2 regions of the Dehalococcoides sp. genome follow, and region 1 is predicted to be linked to the other one. Evidence: riboswitches for the same ligand, from Rfam matches in the RefSeq annotation. Region 1 holds a riboswitch; the other holds the start of a gene.
The links. A riboswitch is a leader RNA that binds a small molecule or an ion and turns the genes downstream of it on or off. The one in region 1 is predicted to bind cobalamin.
Positions count from the first base shown of each region.

Region 2: another riboswitch for cobalamin. It lies ahead of WC259_RS04680 (adenosylcobinamide amidohydrolase); the one in region 1 lies ahead of cobT (nicotinate-nucleotide--dimethylbenzimidazole phosphoribosyltransferase).

Region 1 covers NZ_JBAZDW010000010.1:8,251-16,104, forward strand. Annotated here, with positions in the region: gene cobS (adenosylcobinamide-GDP ribazoletransferase) at 1-747, opposite strand, end outside; gene cobT (nicotinate-nucleotide--dimethylbenzimidazole phosphoribosyltransferase) at 787-1,845, opposite strand; cobalamin riboswitch at 2,003-2,196, opposite strand; gene WC259_RS02320 (histidinol-phosphate transaminase) at 2,218-3,324, opposite strand; gene WC259_RS02325 (cobalamin biosynthesis protein) at 3,308-4,234, opposite strand; gene WC259_RS02330 (adenosylcobinamide amidohydrolase) at 4,237-5,007, opposite strand; gene WC259_RS02335 (ABC transporter ATP-binding protein) at 4,997-5,824, opposite strand; gene WC259_RS02340 (iron ABC transporter permease) at 5,836-6,927, opposite strand; gene WC259_RS02345 (ABC transporter substrate-binding protein) at 6,983-7,854, opposite strand, start outside.
Region 2 covers NZ_JBAZDW010000027.1:201-8,054, forward strand. Annotated here, with positions in the region: partial or broken gene WC259_RS04660 (4Fe-4S binding protein) at 1-1,007, shown strand, start outside; gene WC259_RS04665 (hypothetical protein) at 1,009-1,305, shown strand; gene WC259_RS04670 (zinc ribbon domain-containing protein) at 1,362-1,664, shown strand; gene WC259_RS04675 (hypothetical protein) at 1,715-2,137, shown strand; cobalamin riboswitch at 2,200-2,339, shown strand; gene WC259_RS04680 (adenosylcobinamide amidohydrolase) at 2,451-3,215, shown strand; tRNA gene WC259_RS04685 (tRNA-Val) at 3,250-3,326, opposite strand; gene WC259_RS04690 (biotin transporter BioY) at 3,374-4,021, opposite strand; gene WC259_RS04695 (hypothetical protein) at 4,073-4,309, opposite strand; gene WC259_RS04700 (EF-Tu/IF-2/RF-3 family GTPase) at 4,453-4,704, shown strand; gene ribE (6,7-dimethyl-8-ribityllumazine synthase) at 4,701-5,168, opposite strand; gene WC259_RS04710 (bifunctional 3,4-dihydroxy-2-butanone-4-phosphate synthase/GTP cyclohydrolase II) at 5,197-6,408, opposite strand; gene WC259_RS04715 (riboflavin synthase) at 6,441-7,058, opposite strand; gene ribD (bifunctional diaminohydroxyphosphoribosylaminopyrimidine deaminase/5-amino-6-(5-phosphoribosylamino)uracil reductase RibD) at 7,061-7,854, opposite strand, start outside.

The DNA of each region.
Region 1 (7,854 bases):
TAAGGCCACTATAAACACCAGTGCTGCTACCTCGGTAAATTCGTTAATTGAACCGTAAGTATCCCCGTTCAGACCACCCAGTCTGCGTTTGAAGAAAGATGCCAGATACATAACCAGCAACCAGCTCCCAAACATAGCCAGAAACCCTGCCCAGCCGCCTAAAACTACGCAAACTGTCAGGCAGAAAATAGTAGCACACCACAAACTGGCTTTGGCAGTTTCGCCTTTAAGCTCTTTGCCCAAACCCTGTGACCTGATATAGGGATACTTAACCACCGCATAGACCATAGCCCAGCGGCTGATTAACGGGAACAAAATAAGACCTGTGATAAAACTTTCCGAAGGCAGGCTTAGGACAGCAGAAAATTTTAAAAGCAAAAGGCATATTGCCGCCAGCACACCTATAGCCCCCACTCCCGGCAGGTGCATTACCTCCTGGGCGCGTTCAAATGACTTATGACCGGCGGCTATTCCGTCAAAGGTATCTGTCAGACCATCCAGATGTAAACCGCCTGTAATTATCACTAAGCTTATTATCAGCAAAGCGGCAGTCAATACATCAGGTAAAAAAAGGCTGAAAACCCAGCCCAAACCGACCAGTATCAGCCCGATAATCAAACCCACCAGGGGGTAGAAGCCGAGTGAGCGGGCAAAATCCAGCCGTGACTTCTCCCCCTGCCAGTCTTCTTTCAGCCAGGGTACAGGTATGTTGGTAAGAAAGCGGAAAGCCGCTAAAAATGAACCCATATATACATTTCCTTAACCCGGGATTATACCAGAATACACCTAACTTTGCTTTTCGGAAACCCCTGCATCTGCAAAGGAGGCCATCTCGTGCTGAATACGGTTAGCTGCTTCTATAATATTCATGGCAAGAGCCGCACCCGTTCCTTCACCCAGACGCATATCCATTTTCAAAATAGCATCCAGCCCCATATGCTCAAGCAGGATACGGTGTCCGGGCTCTACTGACTGGTGAGCGGCAAACATGAAGTCTTTTACCTGCGGGCAGATGGTATAAGCAATAAGAGCCGCCGCACCGGAGATAAAGCCGTCTACAACCACCGCCACTCTATTAGCCGCCGCACCCAGTATTACTCCTGCCAGACCGCCAATTTCATAGCCGCCCACTTTAGATAATACATCAATCGCATCTTTAGCATCAGGGTTATTCAGGGAAATAGCTTTGGCAATAGCGTTGCGTTTCAGCTTCATCTGCTCATCAGAAGCACCTGTACCGCGCCCGGTTACATCTTCAAGTGACCGCCCGGTAATAACAGAGCAGATAGCAGCAGACGGAGAAGTATTGCCAATACCCATATCACCGGTACCTACCAGATCCAGCCCCTTCTTGACCTCGGCGTTTACAATCTCTATGCCCACCTCAATAGCCTTTACAGCCTGTTCACGGGTCATAGCCGGGCCATGAACCATATTGTTGGTACCGGGTGCAATATTCCGGTTAATTATATTCGGGTCTGCAGCCATGGGAGTAGCCACACCTAACGCAACTACCACGTTACGCGCCCCTACCTGCCGGGAAAGGACGTTTATGGCTGCACCGCCATGAGCAAAATTTTGCAGCATCTGGACAGTTACTTCTTTCGGCCAGTTGTGAAACTTTTCGTCAATAATGCCGTGGTCACCAGCCATGGTTATAATGGCTTTTTTGGCGGTTTTTGGTTTGGCATCACCCTGAATACCTGCCAGTTGCACCACAATAGCTTCCAGTTTGCCCAGAGAACCCTGTGGTTTGATCAGGATATCCTGATGTGCCTGAGCCTTGACCATGGCTTCTTTATCCAGCCCGTATATCTTTGCAAGTGTTGCGTTTAATAGTTCCATATTTTTAAAACTCCTTTATAAATAAATTGGGTTAATATATATCCGGTTTTGCACTTCAGGCTATGCTCAGTTTGTCCTCCTCTGGCGCCTGCCCAAATAAAAAAGGGGCTGGCACATCTCAAAATATCTTCAAGATGAGCCGGCCCCTTTACCATCAGGTATCCGGTTTGGTGGTAACACGTCTTCTGGCTTCCGGATTATCCCCCGGTTTCACCCTTCCCATCAGAGTACTACTCCAACAGTGGTTGCACAAAAAGTGCTTTAAAGAAACCGAAGTCCCCAGTCACAGCGGCGGGACCGCCACGGATTCAAACCGTGTTCCGTTTGTTAATCACCATTAAAAACTATATCAGACAAAACCCTGCCAGTCAATCAGGCTGGATAAATCTCAGACTTACTTTTTAATTCAACACTAACCTCAAGCAGGTGTTCACACTCACTTTGGGTACGGGGAGCTATACGCACGTATTGGGGCAGACCAAATGAAGTGCAGTCCCGCACCATCAACCCATATTTAAGGAATGCTGAACGAAAATCTGCAGCACTCCTTACCTTCAGCAGGAAAAAATTGGTCTCAGACGGAAACACACTGAAACCCAGCCTTATAAAACCCTGCATCAAATACTCTTTAGAGGCCTTTATCTTCTTTTCAGATTCCGCCAGATAGCTGGGATGACGCAGGCAAACCAGCCCTGCTTTTTGGGCAGCGGCATTCACGTTCCATGGGGGGCAAATCTTTTTCAGGTTGGCTATTATCTCTGCCGAGGCCATGCCGTAACCCAACCTTAGCCCGGCCAGAGCACAATCTTTGGTCATAGAGCGAATAACTATTAGATTGTCCGAATCAAGCAAATCTGCTGATTTCCAGCAATCTTCAGCAAAAGCTATATAGGCCTCATCCAGCACCAGCAGTGTATCAGTGCAGACATTCAGCACTTTTTCAATATCTGCTTTGGAAAGATAAACCCCGGTAGGATTGTTGGGATTACAAATAAATACCGCTTTGGGTTGATGTTTTTTAATAATGCGGCAGGTTAAATCCAAATCAAACTTAAAGCCGCTCTCTTCATCTGCCCACTGTTCAATTATGTCGGCACCGGCTACTTCCACCGCCAGTTCATACTCGCCAAAAGTGGGTTTAAGTATCAGCACTGTATCCCCCACCCCGAAATATGCCCCAGCCACCAGACGGATAACCTCCATAGAGCCGCTGCCTATAATCAGGTTTTCGGGTTTCAGCGAAAGCCTCCCCGCCAGATATTCTTTGAGTTCAGCAGACTCAGAGTCCGGGTAGCGGTCAATAACCAGAGAAGACAAAGCTTCTTTAAGTTCCACCGGTGCCGGATACGGGTTTGAGCTAACCGAAAAATCCATAACCGCATCAGGGCTTATACCCAGTTTTTTAAGCTCGGCATAGTTAGGGCCTCCATGGTAACATGGCTTTAGTTTTTCCAGCTGCGGTTTAGGCAATACGGGCAAAATAAATCACTCCCACGCTTATTAAAACCCAGATACAGCCCGCATTGTTTATAAGCACAAGCGAACAGCTGATAGTTTGGGGAAGCAACGGTCTTATATCATCCCCCAGAGAGTAGTGTCCCACTTTTTCCAAGCAAACTTCAAGGGCACCTGCCGCAGTAGCCATAGGCCAGCCCGCATTGGGGCTTTGGGTCTTCCCATGGTCACGCCACATTATCCGCCATGCCCCTGCGGGGCTGTAACGCCCAAAGAAGCTGGCAACCAGTATACACAAGGCAGACAGTCGGGCCGGTATAAAATTAAGCACATCATCAAATCTGGCAGCAAATTTGCCCAGATATTCGTATTTTCCGCGGTAGCCCACCATGCTGTCAAAAGTACTCACTACCCGGTATGCCATAACGCCGGGGACACCGAATATGAGAAAGAAAAAGAGCGGAGCCACAAACCCGTCTCCGATACTCTCCGCCACAGATTCCACTGCCGCCGCTACCAGTTTAGGCTGGGGCAGTTTGGACGTATCCCGTGAAACCAGAGACCGAAGTTCAAAACGAGCTTGGGCAATGTCATCTTTTTCTAACAATCGCTTAATAAGCAAAGCTGCTTTCCGCAGCCCGGTAACCGTAAAACACATCTTAAAGAGTATAGCTGAAACTATTATGTAAACTATACTATTTATCCCCTGCAACCAGTCCAGCAGGAAATATACCGGTACGAAAAATAGTGCCATGGTGAAAATAACCATGACTATCCCATAAACAAACTGGTATCCCTTGCCGCCTTTAAAGCCTGCCCGTTCAAACAGGGAAATTACCTTGCCCATATAAGCTACCGGGTGAAAGGCATTTGGAGGGTCACCAAAGACCATATCAATAACAAGCGCCAGCAGGAATATCAGCAGGATTTCCATATCTAGTGTCCTTTTCTGCTGGCAATACGCTTGGTCAAGGCTTCTTTAATAGCTAAAGTAACACTCCGCCCCATCAGTTCACCCAGCAGAGTATGCCCGCCCACGTAGGTTGCCTTGTCACCCATACCGGAAACTGCCACTATCTGGTCGGTACCGGTACCGCTGGCTTTGAGAGACGGGGTATAAGCACTCATAATACCCAGTTCATCCAGAGCAATAGTCTTAGCCTCGGTAGCTGTTATGAAACAGGAAGCCAATGTTGCCTGTGAAAGATTTTCACTGGTGAGGATAATGGTATTTATGGTACCAAAGGGTTTAAATCTGCCGTTGCGGTCAATGCCTGAAGATTTATCCTGTCCAATCCGCAAAGCATTGGACTCCACTCCGGCGGTAGCCAGAGCCACCACCCACAAATCACCCCGTTTTTCTTCATGGATAGCTAGGTGGTCCATAGTAACCCCGGTGGATAAAACCAATACTTTGGAAAGGGGGATGCCGATAGCACTCAGTGCCTTTGAAAAAACCTGCCGGTAATACCCGTTCCAGCTTAATTTATCATCATGCAGGCGCGGCCAGATAGCATCCGGCAGATAAATATTGCACACTGCCTTTATCTTGCGGTAACCCTGCCTGCCGGAAAGTGCCCGCCGTTCTTCAGGAAAAGTAACAACCAAAGCATTGGCAGGAACACCCCAAACCTCATGCTCTATAACCTCGGCTTTTATGCCGTGAAATTCGGCAACTGTTCGTATATTTACTTTCTCAGTGAGCATCCGTGCCTCCCTTTTCACCGTTTGCATTGCACCGGATATTACCCAGACGCGGCAGTACTGCCGGAAGCCCGCTGAGTGGGTGGGTATGGACATAACTGCCGGGGCCGTAAACACGGCTTATATTATTGGTAGTTATTACCTCAACCGGACTGCCATCTGCATGAATGCCATTGTTGTCAATGAGTATAAGCCTTTCGCAATAATGGGCAGCCAGATTCAGGTCATGCAAAGCGGCAATAACGGTAATATTCCGTTCGCGGCACTCAGATTTGATAAGGTCCAGTATCTCTATCTGGCGGCCTATATCCAGATTGGAAGTAGGCTCATCCAGCAAAATTGCTTCAGTTTTCTGGCACAGAGAGCGGGCAATAACCACACTTTGTATCTCCCCGCCGGAAAGTTCGCCGATTTGGCGGTCAGCCAGATGCAGTACCCCTGCCCTTGCCAGAGCCTCCCATGCTATAGCGATATCCTTGTGGCTTTCATACTGGAAAGTACCCATATGGGGGTTTCGCCCCATCAGGACAATCTCAAAAGCGGTAAAAGCACTGGGGAGTACCGGTATCTGGGGCACAACCCCTACCATTTTTGCCAGTTCCAAACGGGGTATAGAGCGTGAATTACGCCCATTGATATAAATACTGCCCAAACGCGGGTCTATTACTCTAGCCAAAGACTTTATCAGGGTAGATTTACCTGAACCATTCGGTCCTACCAACCCAATCATCTCACCGGGCATGGTTTTAAAGCTGACATTTTTCAGAACATCAACCGGACCATAGGCTAGGGTTACGTCTCGTACTTCAAGCTCAAACATTTTTCATATACCTAAAAGAGCATTCTGGTGCGTTTTCTAAGCAGATACAGAAAGAAAGGAGCACCCACCAGGGCCGTAATAGCCCCTACCGGTATTTCAGAGGGAGCAACCAGAGTGCGGGAAGCAATATCTGCCAGTATCATGAAAACCGCCCCTACCAGAGCCGAAAGAGGCAGCAAGAAACGATAATCTGCCCCCCATATCAACCTGATGGCATGCGGAACAATGATACCCACAAAACCGATAATACCCACAAAAGATACCGCCGCGGCTGTTATCAGGGTAGCCGCTGTAAGAAGGATAATCTTCATCCGCTCAACATCCACCCCCAGTTCCTGAGCTTGCTCCTCACCCAGCTGGATAAGGTTCAGGGAACGGGCAAACAGGAGTATAACCAGCGTGCCTATAATCACTATAGGTATAACTATTTTTACACTCTCCCAACCGGCCATGGAAAAACTGCCCATCAGCCAGAACATGACAGAGTGAATCTTGTCACCGCTAACCGTAATGAGGTACGACACAATAGCCGTAAGAAATGAACCCAGTGCCACACCAGCCAGTATCAGAGTAGTCACCGTAAGGCGGTTTCCCACTCTGGCCAGCATATACACTACCCCCACCGCCCCAAAAGCCCCTGCAAAAGCAAATAGCGGGGTAGTAAAAATACCCAGCACATCAAACCCGATACCCAGTATCAGCCCCAGCACTGCGCCTACGGCTGCGCCTTGAGCCACGCCGATAAGATACGGGTCTGCCAGAGGGTTTCGGAAGAGCCCCTGATAAGTAGCCCCGGCCACCGCCAAGGCCATACCCACTACTCCAGCCAGCAGCACTCTGGGCAAACGGATATCCCAAATAATAGCCTGAGTATTTACGGTCCAGTCAGGGCTAATATGTACGAAAGGAATTTTTGAAATCAAGATAGCTATAGTGGTAAAAAATGGCACTTCAACTGAGCCGAAGGAAATAGCAAAAACAGCCGCCACAAGCAGCAAACCAAACAACCCGGCCATAGCAAAAATCCGCCCCCTCCAATGGGGGTGCAAACCGCCGGGAACTGCCGGACAGTTTTCCTTATTCAGATTTGTATTTACACCCATTCTTACCTGCAAAACTGTGGGGCAGGTATATTACCTGCCCCACCTGAATTCTATATCAGCTGATAGCTCCAAATATTTCAGGGTGAAGCATCTTGGCCAGTTGTTCGAGAGCCTCTACAATTCGGGGCCCGGTACGGCCGATAAGGTCTGTGTTTATACTATATATATTGCCATTGATTCTGGCATCAATATTAGCCAGACGGGGTTCATCCTGTATAAACAGCAGCGGCGCATCAGCCCCGGAACCCATTCCAGTACCAACCACTACCACTTGGGGGTTAGCCCCCAGCACTGTCTCCAAACCAATAGTCGGATAGGCTTCGGCTGAATCAGCAGTAATACTAACGCCTCCGACAGCAGTAATCAAGCCTGTTATGAAGGCAGTAGAACCAACGCTCATAAGAGGTTCATGCCAAACAATGTATAAAACACGCGGTTTCTGACTTTCAGACAGATTTTTAACCTTGGATGTTACTGCATCTATACGGGTCTGCATACTGTCCACCAGTGAATTGGCTTTTTTAACCTGATTCAGACACTTTCCGATAAGCTCAATAGATGCCAACACATCTTCCAGATTATCCGGGCTGATAGCTATTACGGTGAGACCCAGCTGTTCAAGCTGAGGAATAACTGTTGATGCATGAATATTGGAGGCCAGAATAATATCAGGTCCAATGGCAGTCACTGCTTCGGCATCCACATTTGAAAAACCGCCCACTTTGGGTTTATCTTTGGCGGCTTCGGGGTAATTGCAATAGGTAGTCACACCCACCAGTTTATCTTCAAGACCCATAGCATAAATAGTTTCGGTATTGCTGGGAGAAAGAGAAACTATGGTCTGAGGTTCAGACAGGATAGTTACGATTCTGCCAAGTTGATCTGTCACCGTCAGCGGATAAGTCACTTCAGTTACAACCGGGTTTT
Region 2 (7,854 bases), on a different contig from region 1:
TTTCAAGCATAACTACCCCGCCAGAGGAAAACGACTGGTCGGGTGTTTCGGCCCGCCGGGCTGTTTTTGAATCCCCCGAACTGGCCAGCCAGTTAATCAAACGCATGGCGGCTGATTTGGGTGCAACCTTCGTAGGTGTAACACCCCTAAACAAGGGCTGGGTAGCCTATAGCCATGCCCCCTTGGGCGGTCTTGGCGGTGGCACCGGCGGCCGTGGTTTTGGCCTGAATACCCCTATTAAAATACCTGAATGGTGGGACAATGCCATCTTGGTAACCGGTACAATGAGCTGGGATGTAAATGCCGGAGACCCCAACTATGGTGACTCATGGACGGGCTACAATATTTCATCCCAGATAGCCCAGCAGATGGTTAAATTCCTTAAATACCTTGGTTATCCCGCCCGCTGGCATTCCCCGTTTGGCGGTTACGATTTCCCTGTTCCAGGTATCGCTGCTGAATGCGGTATGGGTGAAATCGGGCGCACTTCAAACTGTCTTGCCCCGGACTTTGGCGGCAACGTACGTCCGGCAGTTATCACTACCAGCCTGCCTTTGGCGGCTGATAAACCGGTAGATTTTAACCTGGCTGAGTTCTGCAGCCGCTGCAAACTGTGCGCTCAGGTCTGTCCTACCCAGGCTATCAGCTATGCTGACCAGCCGGACTTTGAGATTTATGGTTTGCGCCGCTTCTGCACCAATCTGGCTAAATGCCGCGACGGTTGGAACCTTGGAGCCGGACCTATGGGTTGCCGTGCCTGTATCTCGGTATGCCCGTGGACCAAGAAGAATACCTGGGTACATCGCTTTGTACGCGAAGTTCTGTCTCATGACGCTACCGGCACATCCCAGAATGTGGCTATTTGGGCTGAGCGGACACTCTATCCCAAAAATTATGCAGATGATCTCAATCCTCCTAACTATAAAGGTGTCTACGAACCTCCGAAATGGATAACTACCAATGAATATGTCAGTAGTTTCGTTAATACTCCGATGGGGGTGAAGTAATATGTGGATGATGCTTTTAAATGTACTAATGGGACTGGGTCTGGCAGCCGCAGCCTGGGCAGTATATTCCGTAGCCAAAGGGTACGGGAAAGCTGTTAAATGGTGGCACTGGGCCATGCTGCTTGTGGCCGGCGTGTTATGGATTGTCGGTTTTTCATGGCTTGGAGCCCAGATGGGCGAAGAATTGGGAGGTATGGTATTTGTTCAGGGTGCCCTCTTCGGTTGGGGTGTTTTGTTCATACTAAGTATTGTTCTTACCCTTATTACCTTCCAGCTAATCAGACGCCAGGCAAAATAAATCAAAGTATTCAGCGGTGCGGTTAAACACCGCGCCGCTGACATAAGTGAGGGAAAATGCCTTTATATGAATTCAGATGCCAGTTTTGCCAGAGCACCTATGAGAAAATAGGCAAACCGGATGATAGCCCGGTTGACTGCTGTCCCGGTTGCGGCGGCAGAGCTCAGCGGGTGGTGTCCGGCTTTTCGTGGAAAAACCAAACATCTAACCTGGTTAAATTTAAGGACAGCGCTGATGAAAAGATGCATTATGCCGAGAGGCGCTTAAACGAAGATAAAAGTCTTGATCCCAATGCATGGCTATTAAAGGTAGCCCAAGATAAACTGGCTGAAAGAGCTGCGAAATCAGCCCAAGCCTGAATATGATACTTAACTTTTTACTGAACCGGTTTGTAAAAATGAAATCTGCCTTGCTTGCACTATGTATATTGCTGGCTATCACCTGCTGCGGTTGCGGTGAACCTAAAACGGAAAAGGTGATACCGGATGCCTGCCCTGACCTAGGGCTGCTAGTCACCCAAGCCGATGTCACTGATACACTGGACCCATATGCCCGACCGATTGTTACGGGTAATATATTTCCGTCATCTGCTAAGGCAATTTATTTGGTCTTCTCTCTGTCAGATGATATGTGCTGCAAGACCCTGAACGTACGCTGGTTTCGAGACAGCCAATTGGATCCTATACAGATAGAGGATAATCTGCATGCCCAGTTTCCCATCAAACTAACGTTACAAGCACCTTCAGGAGGATTTATACCGGGTGAATATCACGTGAACATATATATAGATTTTTGGGAGAGACTAAGCCTGCCTTTTGTAATAAGTGAGTGAGAAACCGAATATACCTGAAAGCACAAACAGACATCATAAAGCAGTTTTTGATTAATAAACGAATAGAAGTACTTACCTGAAGCTCCCCTTTTGATAGGGTTAAAGGGAACAGAAATCCGGTGCAAAACCGGAGCAGTACCGCCTACTGTGAGTGGGAAACCACCAGCCAGTAAAGCGCCCTGTTTCAGGTATCTGCCATTCCGGTGGTTACGGAAGACAGGTGCGGAGTTAAAGAGATTTAGCCCCCTCCTGTTTTTGGGAGGGGGCTGTTTTTTAAGGGGCTGGGGAATCAAGCCAAATTTGGAGGAACAAGGTGTTACAAGAACTTAAGACAGATACTTATAAAGAGCTGGGCTGCTTCCACGGGGTAAGAGCAGGTATTGCCTATCATAAAGCTCTGGGAGTATCCACTAATACTCTGGTTATAGAACTGCCGGAGGAAAGGAATATACTCTCCACCCGCACCGGGCTGGGCAAGGCCAGGTATATACTCAATACCCATATCCCCCCCGAACTCTGGGACTTTATGCATGACAACTCGGCAGACTGGCAAACAGCCTACTCGGTAGTACTGGAAGAAGTCCTCAAAAGATACGATACAGACCTGGATAATGTCTCATTCCTGTCCACCGGGGTAGACCAGGACAATATAGCCTGGGCGGAAGAAACCTATGAGGAATTCTGGGTATTGGCCTTTGCCACCGCCGGAGTTAAGACCAATGCCATGCGGATAGGCTGTGACGAAGCCAGCGGCATAGAGCGTAACGGCAAGTTTGAGAAGATAGGCACGATTAATGTTATCCTGCTGACCGGCTCAAGCCTTGAGACACCCACCCTTGCATCTTCATATATAACCCTGACCGAGGCCAAGAACGTAGCCCTGCAGGAACTGGATATACGGAGTGCAGCCCACCCAGACTGGCAGGCAACCGGTACGGGTACAGACCAGATAATTACTGTATCAGGTACAGGGGGCAAATACACTTATGTAGGCGGGCATACCAAACTGGGTGAGATGATGGCCAGAGCGACCACCAGAGCCGTCAAACAGGCTATCAGGAACTGCCGGGGGTACTAGGGAATAGCTGTTGCTTTTAGTCTATTGTACAAGATGGTGGGCGGTATTGGGGTCGAACCAATGACCTCAGCGATGTCAACGCTGCGCTCTAACCAACTGAGCTAACCGCCCAAGAGAAACATATTTTACTAGCTTAGCATCTTAGCGTCAAATAAGACCTAGAAGATATTCCAGCCCGCCATTTTGTGGGCATCCAGTTCAGTGCCAAGAGCTTTCTTAGGGGTAACACCCTTAACAATAAGGGCAGCAACACCTATTTTGATTATATCCCCTACAACAAAGGGCACAAGCCCCATGGAAAGCAAAGCGGCAAAGCTGACCGGTTGCCCTAAAACAGAGACTAACCAATAGTTGAGCCAGAAAAGACCGGGAATATATACCAAAGCAAAGTTCGCAAATAACATCAGGCCAAACATAGTGGTAAAACTGCGTGCCCGAATATATCTGTCAGAAAAATAGCCAAGGAAAAGAGACAGGATGACAAACCCCGCCAGATAACCGGCAGTAGCGGTTATACCGGCGCCCCAACCGTTAAAAACAGGCATACCTGCCCAACCTGCCACTGCATATATGGCAACAGCCGCACCCCCCCACCATCGTCCCAGCAAAACAGCTGTGAGCAAAATGGCAAAGGTATGCAGAGTAACAGGTATAGGAGTCCATGGCAGAGGCAATTTAATCTGGGCAGACAGGGCAATCAGCCCGGCAGCAGCCAGAGTAAGACCTATTTTAGCCCATATATTCAAGGCATTGCGCCGTTTAAACACATCATAACGGAACTGGCTGAGTGCGCCTACCATTTGCATATATACATACCTCCCATAAAGTACACAGGGGAAATGATACACAAAAGTTTTCTACTTGGATACAGTGGGTCTGCGGTTGCCTACCAGAGCAATATCCAGATTCTTGCCGCAGTGAGGGCAAGTAGTGGATATAGTTATCGGCTGGCTCATCACCCGTTCAACCACTGCCGACACTACCGAATCAATATTATCCAGACGCTGATCAAAAAGCTCCAGACGATTATTCATATCGTCAAGGCTCATATCATCACTGTTTCTTTTCATGGAGGGCTTGTCTTTATTTGCCAAGTGAAACCTCCGTTTAGATTTAACCCATTATAAGTAAGAAAGCAGAACATGTCAAAACATTTATCAGTCTTTTTGGAAAGGGTATTGCCTACTATCAATAGTGGTTTTATACTGGAAGCGAGAGGGCGGAAACGGAGAAGGAAATGCCTGAACTGCTGGTAGGTACGGTTTCCGATTATTTTGCCCATCCCGGAGTGGCCGGTATAGACCTGATAGACCAGCTCAAAGTAGGGGATACAATACGCATAGAAGGCCATACCACTGATTTTGAGCAGGAAGTGGACTCTATCCAAATAAATCATGCCAACCTTACCGAGGCTAAAGCCGGCGATAGTGTTGGCATAAGAGTCTGCGACCGGGTACGGCCGGGAGACATGGTTTATAAAGTTACCTAGGTCAGGTTTTTCATCAGATTGGCCACCTCAATAGCCTGAGTAGCGGCATCAAAACCCTTGTTGCCCATCTTGGTGCCTGCCCGCTCAATAGCTTGTTCAATGCTATCTGTGGTTATAACTCCAAATATCACCGGCAAACCGGCATCAAGCCCTACTCTGGCGATACCCTTTGAAACTTCGCTGGATACATATTCAAAATGGGGGGTACTGCCCCGAATAACCGCTCCCAGACAAACAACGGCGTCGTAGCGGCCACTCTTAGCCAGTTTCTGGGCAACCAGAGGGATTTCAAATGCGCCCGGCACCCAAGCTACGTCAGTATTGTCAGCGCTTACCCCGTGTCGTTCCAGACTGTCTTTTGCCCCTGATAACAGCTTTGAGGTAATAAATTCGTTAAAGCGGGAAACCACCAGAGCAATCTTCAGCCCCTGCCCGTTTAAAACACCCGAAAACTCTTTACCCATTTTGCATACTCCTTAAGATATATCTCGCTTAGTTTGCCTTATCTACGTTTAGTATATGACCCATTTTTCTCTGCTTGGTTTCCAGATAATGGCGGTTAAAACTGTTAGGTTCAACTATAATCGGCACAGTTTCAACTACCTTAATGCCGTAACCTTCCAGACCAACCACCTTTTTGGGATTATTAGTCAGCATACGGATTTTACTTAAACCCAAATCCACCAGTATTTGGGCACCAATGCCGTATTCACGCAGGTCAGGTGCAAAACCGAGTTCCAGATTAGCCTCAACTGTATCCAAACCTTTGTCCTGCAGGGCATATGCACACAGCTTGTTGTGCAAACCTATGCCACGGCCTTCCTGCCGCATGTACAGCAACACACCCCGCCCTGCCTGTGCTATTTGATTAAGAGCCATATCCAGCTGTTCACCACAGTCACAGCGCTTGCTGCCGAAAACATCCCCGGTAATGCATTCACTGTGAACCCTTACCAGTACCGGCTCAGGGCCGGAGATATCTCCCATTACCAGAGCAATATGTTCGTCAGCATCAAACTGACTCTTATAGGCTACCGCTTTAAACTGGCCGTGAGAGGTAGGCAGTTCTGCTTCCGTTACCTTTTTAACCATTTTTTCAGTACGGCGGCGATAGGAAATGATATCCTTGATACTGATTATCTTGATACCCCATTCAGCCGCTTTTTGCTCAAGCTGGGGCAGACGGGCCATAGTGCCGTCATCATTCATAATTTCACAAAGCACGCCTGACGGATACAACCCGCTCATTCGGGCTAAATCCATAGAGGCTTCTGTATGACCTGCCCTTACCAGAACCCCGCCTTCTCGGGCACGCAGGGGAAACATATGGCCGGGCATAGCGATATCTTCACGGGTAGCGGCCGGATCTATCAGAACCTGCACTGTAGCCGCCCGGTCAGCCGCCGAAATACCGGTAGTAACCTTTTTGCGGGCTTCTACCGTAACTGTAAAACCGGTGCTGTAAGGCGAGGTATTTTCAGTTACCATCATGGGTATTTTAAGCTGTTCAAGCCTTTCGGCAATAAGTGAAACACAAATAAGGCCGCGGGCATTTTTTGCCATAAAATTTATGGCATCAGGTGTTACCTTTTCAGACGCCATCACCAGATCGCCTTCGTTTTCACGATCGTAATCATCGACTACAATAACAAACCGGCCTGCTTTTATATCGGCAATGACTTCTTCAACGCGAGCATTAGGCATAAATTATATTCCTCCTGAAAAGCTCAAATGGTTTAAAAGCCGTTTTCGGCTAAAAACTCCGGGCTGATGCCACGTTCCGGCCGAAACAGTTTCTCCACGTATTTACCTATTATATCAGTTTCTATGTTTACCGTATCCCCCGTCTTAATCAGCCCCAGATTGGTTGATTTACGGCTCAGCGCAACCAGAGAAACGGAAAAACGGGTTTCCTGCAAGGCGGTAATAGTTAAACTGACCCCGTTTACTGCCACAAAACCCTTGTGTACCATATAACGGGTCAGGTTTTTGTCTGTTTCAAAAGTAAGCACATGGGCATTGCCCTCAGGTACAGAAGAAACCAAGCGGGCAGTACCGTCTATATGTCCCTGCACCAAATGCCCCCCCATTCTCCCATTTAGAGTGATGGCACGTTCCAGATTTAAGGGAGAATTGAAGGGAAGTTTGCCCAGATTTGAAAGGCGAAGGGTTTCGGGCATGATATCTGCATGAAATGAAGAACTGTCAAAACGGGTGACTGTCAGGCAGACGCCATTAACCGCAATGCTGTCTCCTACTTTTAATGATTCCAGCACCAGCTTTGCCCCGATGTGTAGCCCTGCGGGGTTTTGGGTTTTGAAAAACCCAAGTTCCTCTACTATGCCTGTAAACACGGTTACTCCTTAATAACGTAACCGGAAATCAACACGTCCTGCCCGAATATGGTAGTGGTAATATCCTTGAACTTGGCTGAATCTGTAATAAGTTCTGCCCCGACACCGGCAACCGGAATCTTGGCGTCTTTGCCGCCTATAATGATAGGAGCTACAAATACCAGCACTTTATCCACCAGTTTCAGGTCAAAAAGCGAACCGAGTACAATGCCGCCGCCTTCCACCAGCACACTGGTTACCCCGTTTTGCCCCAGATAACGAAGCAGGGCTTTGAGGTCTACCAGTCCCCGTTCATCCGGCAGCTCCACCACTTTAGCCCCAACCTCATCATACGCCTGTTTTTCTTCAGGGGTAAGACCTTTGGCAACAGCCACAATAGTATTACCGGGAACATGAAAAACATTAGAACTTAACGGCGCTCGGCCATTATCGTCAATAATTACCCTGGTGGGCTGACTGTGTGATGTACCGCCCCGTCCGCAGTTAACTCTGGCAGTCAGGTGGGGATCATCTTTAAGTATGGTATTAAGTCCGGCCATAATGACATCTGATATATGGCGGATATAATGGGCAAAATGGCGGGATTCTTCGTTGGAAATCCATTTGGAATCACCGGTACGGGTACCCGTTTTACCGTCAAGGCTCATGGCATATTTGGCGGTTACGAAGGGCATTCCGGTGGTAACATGCTTGAAATAAGCTTCGTTCATCTGGCGGGCTTCACGCTCCATCATACCCAGATGAACCTTTATACCGGCATCTTCCAGCTCTTTTTTGCCTTTGCCGGAAACCAGAG